Regions from separate parts of the Glycomyces sp. NPDC021274 genome, predicted to be linked through region 1. Evidence: riboswitches for the same ligand, from Rfam matches in the RefSeq annotation. Region 1 holds a riboswitch; the other holds the start of a gene.
The links. A riboswitch is a leader RNA that binds a small molecule or an ion and turns the genes downstream of it on or off. The one in region 1 is predicted to bind cobalamin.
Positions count from the first base shown of each region.

Region 2: another riboswitch for cobalamin. It lies ahead of metE (5-methyltetrahydropteroyltriglutamate--homocysteine S-methyltransferase); the one in region 1 lies ahead of AB0I03_RS09535 (hypothetical protein).

Region 1 covers NZ_JBFADC010000003.1:422,605-426,907, forward strand. The annotation lists partial or broken gene AB0I03_RS09525 (chromosome partitioning protein) at 1-660, shown strand, start outside; gene AB0I03_RS09530 (TetR/AcrR family transcriptional regulator) at 588-1,223, opposite strand; cobalamin riboswitch at 1,378-1,544, shown strand; gene AB0I03_RS09535 (hypothetical protein) at 1,626-2,933, shown strand; gene AB0I03_RS09540 (hypothetical protein) at 3,298-3,900, shown strand; gene AB0I03_RS09545 (CbiQ family ECF transporter T component) at 4,019-4,303, shown strand, end outside.
Region 2 covers NZ_JBFADC010000003.1:563,859-568,161, reverse strand. The annotation lists gene metE (5-methyltetrahydropteroyltriglutamate--homocysteine S-methyltransferase) at 1-1,287, opposite strand, end outside; cobalamin riboswitch at 1,328-1,532, opposite strand; gene AB0I03_RS10270 (SDR family NAD(P)-dependent oxidoreductase) at 1,624-2,364, shown strand; gene AB0I03_RS10265 (hypothetical protein) at 2,435-3,172, shown strand; gene AB0I03_RS10260 (hypothetical protein) at 3,211-3,840, opposite strand; gene AB0I03_RS10255 (hypothetical protein) at 3,837-4,303, opposite strand, start outside.

The DNA of each region.
Region 1 (4,303 bases):
GGCGGGTACGTGCTCGCGTGGGACAACAACGAGACGCAGGGGACCCTGGGCATGCGCGCCCAGCAGGACTTCCATGTGCGGACCGTGCGCGACCTGCTGCGGGACCTCGATCATTTCCGCGGCCCGACCGGGCGCATCGGCGACCTCTCGCAGTACGTGCGGGCCCAGGGCGGCGCGATGTTCGACGTGCTGGCCTCGGACGAGTCGGCGACGGCCGGGGAGATGCTCACCTCGCGGGCGTTCGGGGACCTGCGTGAGGCGGTGTCGCGCTTCTACAAGCTCATCGTGGTCGACACGGGCAACAATGTGCGGGCGGCGAACTGGCAGGCGGCGATCGACGCGACCGACCAGCTGGTGGTGACGATGTCGGCCCGCAACGATTCGGCGGAGACCGCGGCGCGGATGCTCGACCACTTGGAGCAGACGGGCCGCCGGGACCTGGTGCGCGGGGCGGTGTCGGTGGTGTCGATGCCCGCCCACCGCAAGGACGTGGACCTGCCTGCGGTGCAGCGGCATTTCGCGGCCCGCACGAGGGCGGTCCTGCTGGCGCCGTATGAGAAGCTGCTCGACTCGGGGGAGCCGATCCGCTACGACTCGTTGAGCAAGGCGTCGTCGTCGGCCTGGCTGCGGATCTCCTCGTCGGTCGCCGAGGGCCTGTAGGCGGCCAGGAGCCCGACGAGTCCGATCGCGGCTTCGGCGAGGCGGTGGTCGTCCTCGTCGGCGTGGCCGAGGACGAGCGCGCCCTGGATGAACACGAGGACGGTGCGGGCCAGCCGGTCGGGGTCGGTCTCGGGGTCCATCTCGCCGCGCTCGACCGCCCGTGCCAGGATCGCGGCGAGATCGCGTTCGAGTTCGGTCCAGGCCTCCTGGACGCGGCGCATGGTGGCGGGGTCGTCGGCCAGTTCCACCGCGGCGCGCACCACGAAGCCGCCCTCTTTCGAGTGGCGGGCGACGACGTCGAGCAGGTCGGCCACGACTCGCGGCGCGTCCACCCGCTCGTCGCCCTTGCGGTCGAGGGCGCGGTGGGCGATCGAGCGGAGCTCGGGTTCGGTGTCCTCTCGGTAGCGGCCCAGTGCCGTGATGTAAAGCTGATGCTTGGAGCCGAATGCGGCGTAGAGTCCGGCGCGGTTCATGCCGGTGGCCGCGACGAGGTCCGACATGGAGGTGGCGGAGAACCCGCGCTCCAGGAAGACCCGTGTCGCAGCGCGAAGGACTCTGTCCAAATCGGCGTTCTTATTTCTGCTCACGTTGTGCACCGTATCGACACCCGGTGCTACGGGTCAATAACCGGAAGGCGAGAGTTCACTCGCGTGGCGCGAGTGAACGGCTGCACTGTGCGACCGGTCAGCTTGACACCCAGCGAATCCACCCGCGAGAATGACCCCAAACTGAACAGGCGCCAGGCGGGGGAAGTCCGGTGAAAGGCCGGCGCTGACCCGCAACGGTAGTCGCGGTCCGTGAACTCGGACAACTGCTGAGCACCCTTCTTTACGCTCGGTCCACCCGCGTGAGCCCGAATGCCCGCCGACGCCACCTGAATTTGTCAACGCCTGTCGTGGTCTACAGGCGCTTGCGGCGCCGCCGCCTGCCCGAAGACCCAACTCGCTCTAGGAAAGGTCAGGCAATTGCGCCACCTGCCCGCACGACTGCTGGCCGCCGCCGCGGTCGTGCCCATCTCCATCTTCGCCTCCGCCGCACCGGCGCAGGCCCAGGAAGCCCCGTTCGCGCAGCCCGCCCAGGCTGCCGCGTCCTGGCTCGTCACCCAGTCGGACGGCACCTCCTGGAACACGGACGTCTCGTCCTCGCTTGAGGCCGTCATCGCCCTGGAGGCCGCCGGTGTCGGCGGCGACCAGGTGCAGGCCACCCTCGAGTGGCTCAACAACAACGACATCCTCACCCCGTACGTGATGCCCACGCCCGAAGGTGCCACTGAGCCCGCGCTGAACGCCGGGTCGGCCGGGAAGGTCATGTACACCGTCGCCACCGCCGGCGGCGACCCGACGAACTTCGGCGAGATCCGCCTCGCCGCCGAGGTCGCGGCCTCGCAGGCCGCGAACGGCACCTACGGCGACGGCACCGCCGCGTCGACCGCTTGGGCGGTGCTCGGGCTCTCGCGCACCGACACCCCGGCGGGCGCGGAGGCCGCGGCCGGCCTGGCCGCGATCCAGTGCCCGGACGGCGGGTTCAACTTCATGGACGTCGACGGCGGGGACGACTGCGTCTCCGACCCCGACACGACCGGCCTGGTCGCTTCCGCACTGGCGACGCTCGGCGAGCCCGCTTCGGTCTCACTGGACGCCGCCGTGGCGTGGCTTGAGGGCGCGCAGGCCGAGAGCGGCGGGTTCGACAACGGCTTCGGCGAGAACGCGAACTCGACCGCGATGGCCGCGCAGGCGTTCCTGGCCGCTGGTCGCGACGACGCCGCCGAGCGGGCGGTCACGTTCCTCCTCGAGCTGCAGTTCGACTGCACCGCCGACCAGCCGGGCGCGATCATGTACACCGACCCGGAGGACCCCGAGTTCGGTGAGGCTTCGCGCCTGCTGGCGACCGCGCAGGCGATCGTGCCGATGGCGGGCCAGGACCTCGCGACCCTGGACGCCACGAACATCGAGGCCGCCGTGCCGGGCACCGGCTGCGAGAGCGCCGACGCCGGTGACCAAGGCGCTGGTGAAGTCGACGCCGAAGGTGACGACGAGGGTTCGACCTCGTGGCTGCCGTGGGTGATCGGTGCCGCCGTCGTGGTGCTGGCCGCGCTGATCATCGGCTTCGCGATGAAGTCGCGTCGCGGCGGCAACGCCACTGACGCCGATGCAGCCCCGGCTGCGGAGGTGGCGCCTGCGGACGAGCCGAAGGGCGAGTCGGACAAGGGCGCGGTCGAGCCCAAGGACGACTCCGGCGAAGCGACTGCGAACGACGACACCGACAAGCAATAGTCGGCACGTGTCCCGAAGCGAACGAAACGCAGGCAGCGCCCGCCGGTCCGGCGGGCGCTGCCTGCGCGCTCAACGAGTGTCGACGCGACGCCCGCCTCGCATGGCGGGCCCCGCCGCGATGTTCAGCGCGCTCGTTGCCGCCGCAGCGCGCGGCGATGTCGTACCCGGATGGCACCCTCGGTCTTGGGGGCGTCGCAATCGGACACACCCGACCTCGGGGGCCGTGCGAGCCCGCTCGCGCGGGCCGCTCCGGCCGGGATGTCGTACCCCCGTGGGACTGTTGGTTTCGGGGGCGTCGCGCGCCGACACGCCCGATCCCGGGTGGCGGCGACCCGCTAGCACCGAAACGCGCCGCCCGCGCGCGGTGGCGGCAACCGCCACAAGCCGCCGCCTCGCCGCGCTGGCCGCGACGCTCTTCACCGCGCTCTGCTTCATCGCGGTCCCGGCCTCGCCCGTCTCCGCTCAGTCCGGGTGCACCGATGTCACCGTCGTGGTCGACTTCGGTCCGCTCGCGGCCGATGATTCGACCGCACCCGCGACCGGCTGCGCCGCCGATCCAGCGAACGGGTTGGACGCGCTCGCGCGGGCCGGGTTCTCCGTCACCGAAGTGGCTTCGATCCGCGGCATGGTCTGCCGGATCGACGAACTCCCCGAGAGCACTTGCGCCACAGCGCCTCCCGCGAAGGAGTACTGGTCGTACTGGCACGCCGAGGCCGGTGACACCGAATGGTCGTACTCGCCCGTCGGCGGCGCTGACTCCAGCCCGGACGCGGGCGATGTCGAAGGCTGGTCCTTCGGCGACGGCGCCGCGCCCGCCCTCTCGCCCGCCGACGCCGCAGCCGCGACCGAAGGCGTGGAGGCCGAAGCGCCCCAGGACCGTTCTTACACTTGGCTTTTCGCCGTCGCCGCGCTCGCCGTCATCGCCGGGCTCGTGTTCTGGCGTGTGCGCCGCGACCGGCGCGCGTGAACGGGCGCAACGGAACCAGCATGCCCGCGAACTTCCGACGCCTCGCCCCCAACGCAGCCCGGTGCAATGGAGGCACGACGGCCCAGCGCATCGCCCGCACCGCAATCCGGCGGCCCGCATGAACCGGACGCGCACCGCCGCCATGCCGAAGACCGCCCGCCACACCATCCACCCCGTGGCCTGGTGGGGCTGGGCGCTGCTCCTCGCCACCGCGGCCGGGCGCACCGGGAACCCGTGGCTGCTCCTGCTCATCGTCGCCGTCGCCGGCCTGGTCGTCACCTGGTGCCGCGGCTCGGAGCCCTGGTCGGGCGCGTACCGCGTCTTCCTCCTCATCGGACTCAGCGCGATCGCCCTCCGCATGGCGTTCTACATCGTCTTCGGCGGCTCCGACGGCCCCACCGTC
Region 2 (4,303 bases), 140 kb from region 1:
GGTCTGCGGGAACGAGCCTATGGTCGTGGTCGGCAGCAGCGGGAGCGGCAGGCGTTCAGCTTGGGCCGCTTGGCGTTCGCTGTAGGGAACGCGCCGGTCGGCATCGGGTTCGAGCGCGGCGAGCCGCGCGCGCACCGAGTCATCGCGCCAGGCATTCGGAGCCTGGGGCCGCGCCGCACGCGAACCCGCCGGATCCGCAAGCGTGGTGATCTCGCGGAGCTTCTGACGTGCGAACGCGAGACGTTCGGTCAGCGCCTCCGGAAGGTCGGTCTCGGCGTCCAGGTCGACCGGGACGTGCAGCAGCGACGACGAGGAGGAGACCCCGACGCGGTCGCTGATGCGTTGCAGCCGTGCAATGTCGGCACCGGCCTGGGCGAGGTCGGTGCGCCAGATGTTGCGGCCGTCGACGACTCCCGCGAGCAAATATGTTTCACGTGAAACATCCAGTGCCTCAAGAGTTTCCAGGTCACTGCGGCCACACACGAGGTCCAGCGCGACACCTGCCGTGCCCGCGTCCAGCAGCACCGGCAGCGCCTCCCCGAACGGCCCGTAGCCTCCCGCGACGACGATCGCTGTGTCGGAGGTGAGCCGCTGGTACGTGGCGCTGACGGCCGCGAGTTCGCTCTCGGACCGGTCGGCGCAGAGCGCCGGCTCATCGAGCTGGACGACCTCGGCCCCCGCGTCGCGCAGGGCCGCAAGGAGTTCGACGTACACCTCGACGAGGTCGTCGAGCCGGTCGAACGCCGCGAAACCGGCGGGCGCGTCCTCGCTCGGCTTGGCGAGCAGCAGGAACGAGACCGGGCCGAGCAGCACCGGGCGGGCGTCCAGGCCGCGCCCCTTTGCTTCAAGGAATTCGGCCACTGCCTTCTCGGGCTTGGCCGTGAACGCGGTCTGGGGCCCGATCTCCGGCACCAGGTAGTGGTAGTTCGTGTCGAACCATTTGGTCATCTCGAGCGGCACGGCCGCGGCATCACCCCGCGCGGCCGCGAAGTACGAGGCGAGCTCGCCCTCACGACGGTGGCGCGGCGCGAGCGCGTCCACCGCCACGATCGCGTCGAGCACGTGGTCGTAGAGCGAGAACGTCCCGGTGGGGACCGTGTCGAGCACGGCGAGGTCGTCGAGCATCCCGGAGCGGACGGAGGCGGCGGCGGCCTCGAGCCCGGCGGCGTCGAGCCGCCCGGACCAGTAGGCCTCGAGCGCGCGCTTGAGCTCGCGCTTCGGTCCGATGCGCGGGTAGCCGAGTGCGGTGGCCTGCGGTTTCGCGGGCACGCTGGCAGTTGTGTTCATGTGTCAGTTCCCTCGAACTTGCGACAACGGGACCGCGCGCGGTCGCGCGCGGTACGCGGGCAGGTATTCGGACTCGAGGGCGCTTGTACTCCTAGTCCCCGCCGCTTCCCAGACCTGATGGGGCCCAGTGCTCATGGCGGGTTTCGTTCCCTCTCACCGCTGCGGGGCAGCCCTGGATTCGCACCAGATTCCCTCTTAGCCGGGGCGGTGTGCACCGCTCCGGAACCAGCGTCGGAACCGATGGTACGGCCGCGCACCGACTTGTGCTCCGAACGAGGCCGCACTGTGGGACGAGCGTGGCGCGGTTCCTGCCCCGAATGGGTAGGCTCGGGCCCCATGAGCACCAGACCTGTAGCAGTAGTCACGGGAGCCAGCAGCGGCATCGGGGCCGCCGCCGCGAAAGCCCTCGCCAAGGCCGGGTTCGACGTCGTCCTGGGCGCCCGACGGGCCGACCGGCTCGCCGAGGTCGCAGCGGAGTGCGGGGGCCGGGCGATCGTGCTCGACGTCACTGACGAAGCCTCGGTCTCGTCCTTCGCCGAGCAGGTCGAACGCTGCGACCTGCTGGTGAACAACGCAGGCGGGGCCCTCGGCCTCGAATCGATCGCCACGGCAGACCTCGAACTGTGGCAGCGGATGTACGACGTGAACGTCCTCGGCACCATCCGGATCACCAAGGCGCTTCTGCCGAAGCTGATCGATTCCGGCAACGGCCAAGTCGTCGTGATCGGCTCGATCGCCGCCCACCAGCCGTACCCGGGCGGAGGTGGCTACAACGCGGCCAAGCACGCCGAAGCGGCCGTCACCCGCGTCCTCCGCCTCGAGCTCCTCGGCCAACCGGTCCGCGTCTGCGAGATCGACCCGGGCATGGTCGAGACCGAGTTCAGCCTGGTGCGCTTCGAAGGCGACAAGGAACGCGCCGACGCCGTCTACGCCGGCATGACCCCCCTCACCGCCGACGACATCGCCGAAACCATCACCTGGGTCGCCACCCGCCCCGCCCACGTCAACGTCGACCAGATCACGATCATGCCCCGCGACCAAACCGGAGCCCAACAGGTCCACCGCCGCAACCAATAGCAGCACAACATGAATCGGCCCGGGCGTTGCACCGCCGGGCCGTGTTCTCGCCGCGAGAAGGGCACGCACGATGCAGAGCGCGGAGATCCCCGACTGGGCGTGGGCGGTACTGGACCACCGTTTCGACCGCAGCCCGGCCGACCTCGACGCCAGTTTCACCATCGGGATCGCTGCGGTCCCCGATCCGCTCGACGGTGAATTCCTCCACGAGCCCGTTGACGCGCCTCGGCTAGGCACCGTCGTCCGCATGGGCGAGCCGGTGAGCGACTGGGGCTGGGAGCTCATCGGCTCTTGGGAAACGCTGCGCACCGAGACCCACCGTTCAGTCTCAGCCGCTCGTATCCGCAGAAGCGGTCGCGGGTCACGACGCGCGGACGCCCGGCCGGTGGCCTACGCGCTCGAGCTCGCGATCTTGTTCCAAGAGCGTCCGTTCCAACTTCCAGGTGAGACCGACCCTGCCCGGTACGGGTCGGTCGCCCGCGCCCTGAGCGGTCTGACCGCCGCTGCCGTGAGCGGTCGCCCGTGTTGTGCCCAACCTGTCCAAACCGGTGCCTGCGGGCACCTCCTCCAAGCCAGGGAGACGGTCAGGAAGTTCAACGTCTGGTTCGCCGACCAGGTGCGCACGCACGGCTGGCCGATCGCGGTCGTCGATGCCTCATTGACCTGTCGGCTTGCCGCCGAACGCGCCGCCGCTCATCCCGACGCCCGGTTCCGGGCGCAATGCCGCCAGCTCGCCGCCAACCTGCTGGCTTCAGGCGACATCGATCCCGACCACTATGTGATCCTTTGCGAAGCGAGTCTCTCCTAGCCCTCCGCGGGACTGGGCCCCAAGCACCGCAGCGGCACTCACTCGGACCGGGGCCATTCGAGGTCCTGGTGGTCGTCCGCCGGCGAGATCCTCACGTGCGGCGGCGTGTAGACGGCTTCGCTGCCCTGGACGACGCAGTCTGTGGCGATGCGCAGGCCACCGTCCGAGGTGTACAGGATCGAAAGGCCGTCGTCGCGGTCAGCGCGGACCGAGACGACCCCTTGCCCGTGCTGCTCCTGGGTCGGTTCCAAGCCCAGGCTCTCAAGCTCGTCCGCGATGATCTGGGCGTCTTCGACCCGCCGGGCCAGGTCGTCATCGTTGATGTCGTGGTCGTAGCTGACCGAAACCGACACGAAGCCGTTCCAGACAAGGTGCCCGTCCCAACCCGAAGTGCAGGTTTCGGTGGCCCATGACCGGCTGTCGAACGCCGAAAAGCCGTTGTCGTCCACTGGAAGATCGGAAATGAGTCGGCCTGCCAGATCCTCGGCGACGAGGAGCGCTTTGTCCGATTCATATTCGGCGGTGAGCATGGGCGGTCGTTCTTCGATGTCGTAGATGAACCAGCGGTACGCGCCGCAGCATCCGCTCACCAATACCAATACGCTCACGACCACGTAGACGGGCCAACGAGCCGGCCTCTGGGCGAGCGGCGCATCCTGATCGGTCATGAATCCCCTGCGTCGGCGCGCGGATCGACGAAGATCGACACGGACGTTTGACGGTCGGTGCTGTCGAACCACACCAGGGAGTTCGCGGCGTCGACCATGTTCGAGGATTGGAAGCGGCCGCCCTCAGCGGTGACGTACGCGGCTTCGGCGGCGTTCATCTGCTCATCTATCCAAGTCGACAGTGCACCTGAACCGATCGAGCTGCCTCCCGACCCGGACATGCAACCCTGCAGCAGGTCTCGGATCTCGTTGAACGGGAACAAGACCGGTCCTCCAGGCGCGTCCGCCGCGTAGACATCGGAAGCGACCTCGCAGTACATGCTCAACACGCCGCCGTCGGGATCGGTGACCGCCTTGGCCGTAAAGATGAGGTCTGCGGTTTCGGAGGAGGCCGTTCCTTGCAGTGTCCATGAGAACCGGTCTTCATCGACGCGGGGATCTTCGGCCGGTTCAGCCCGAGCCG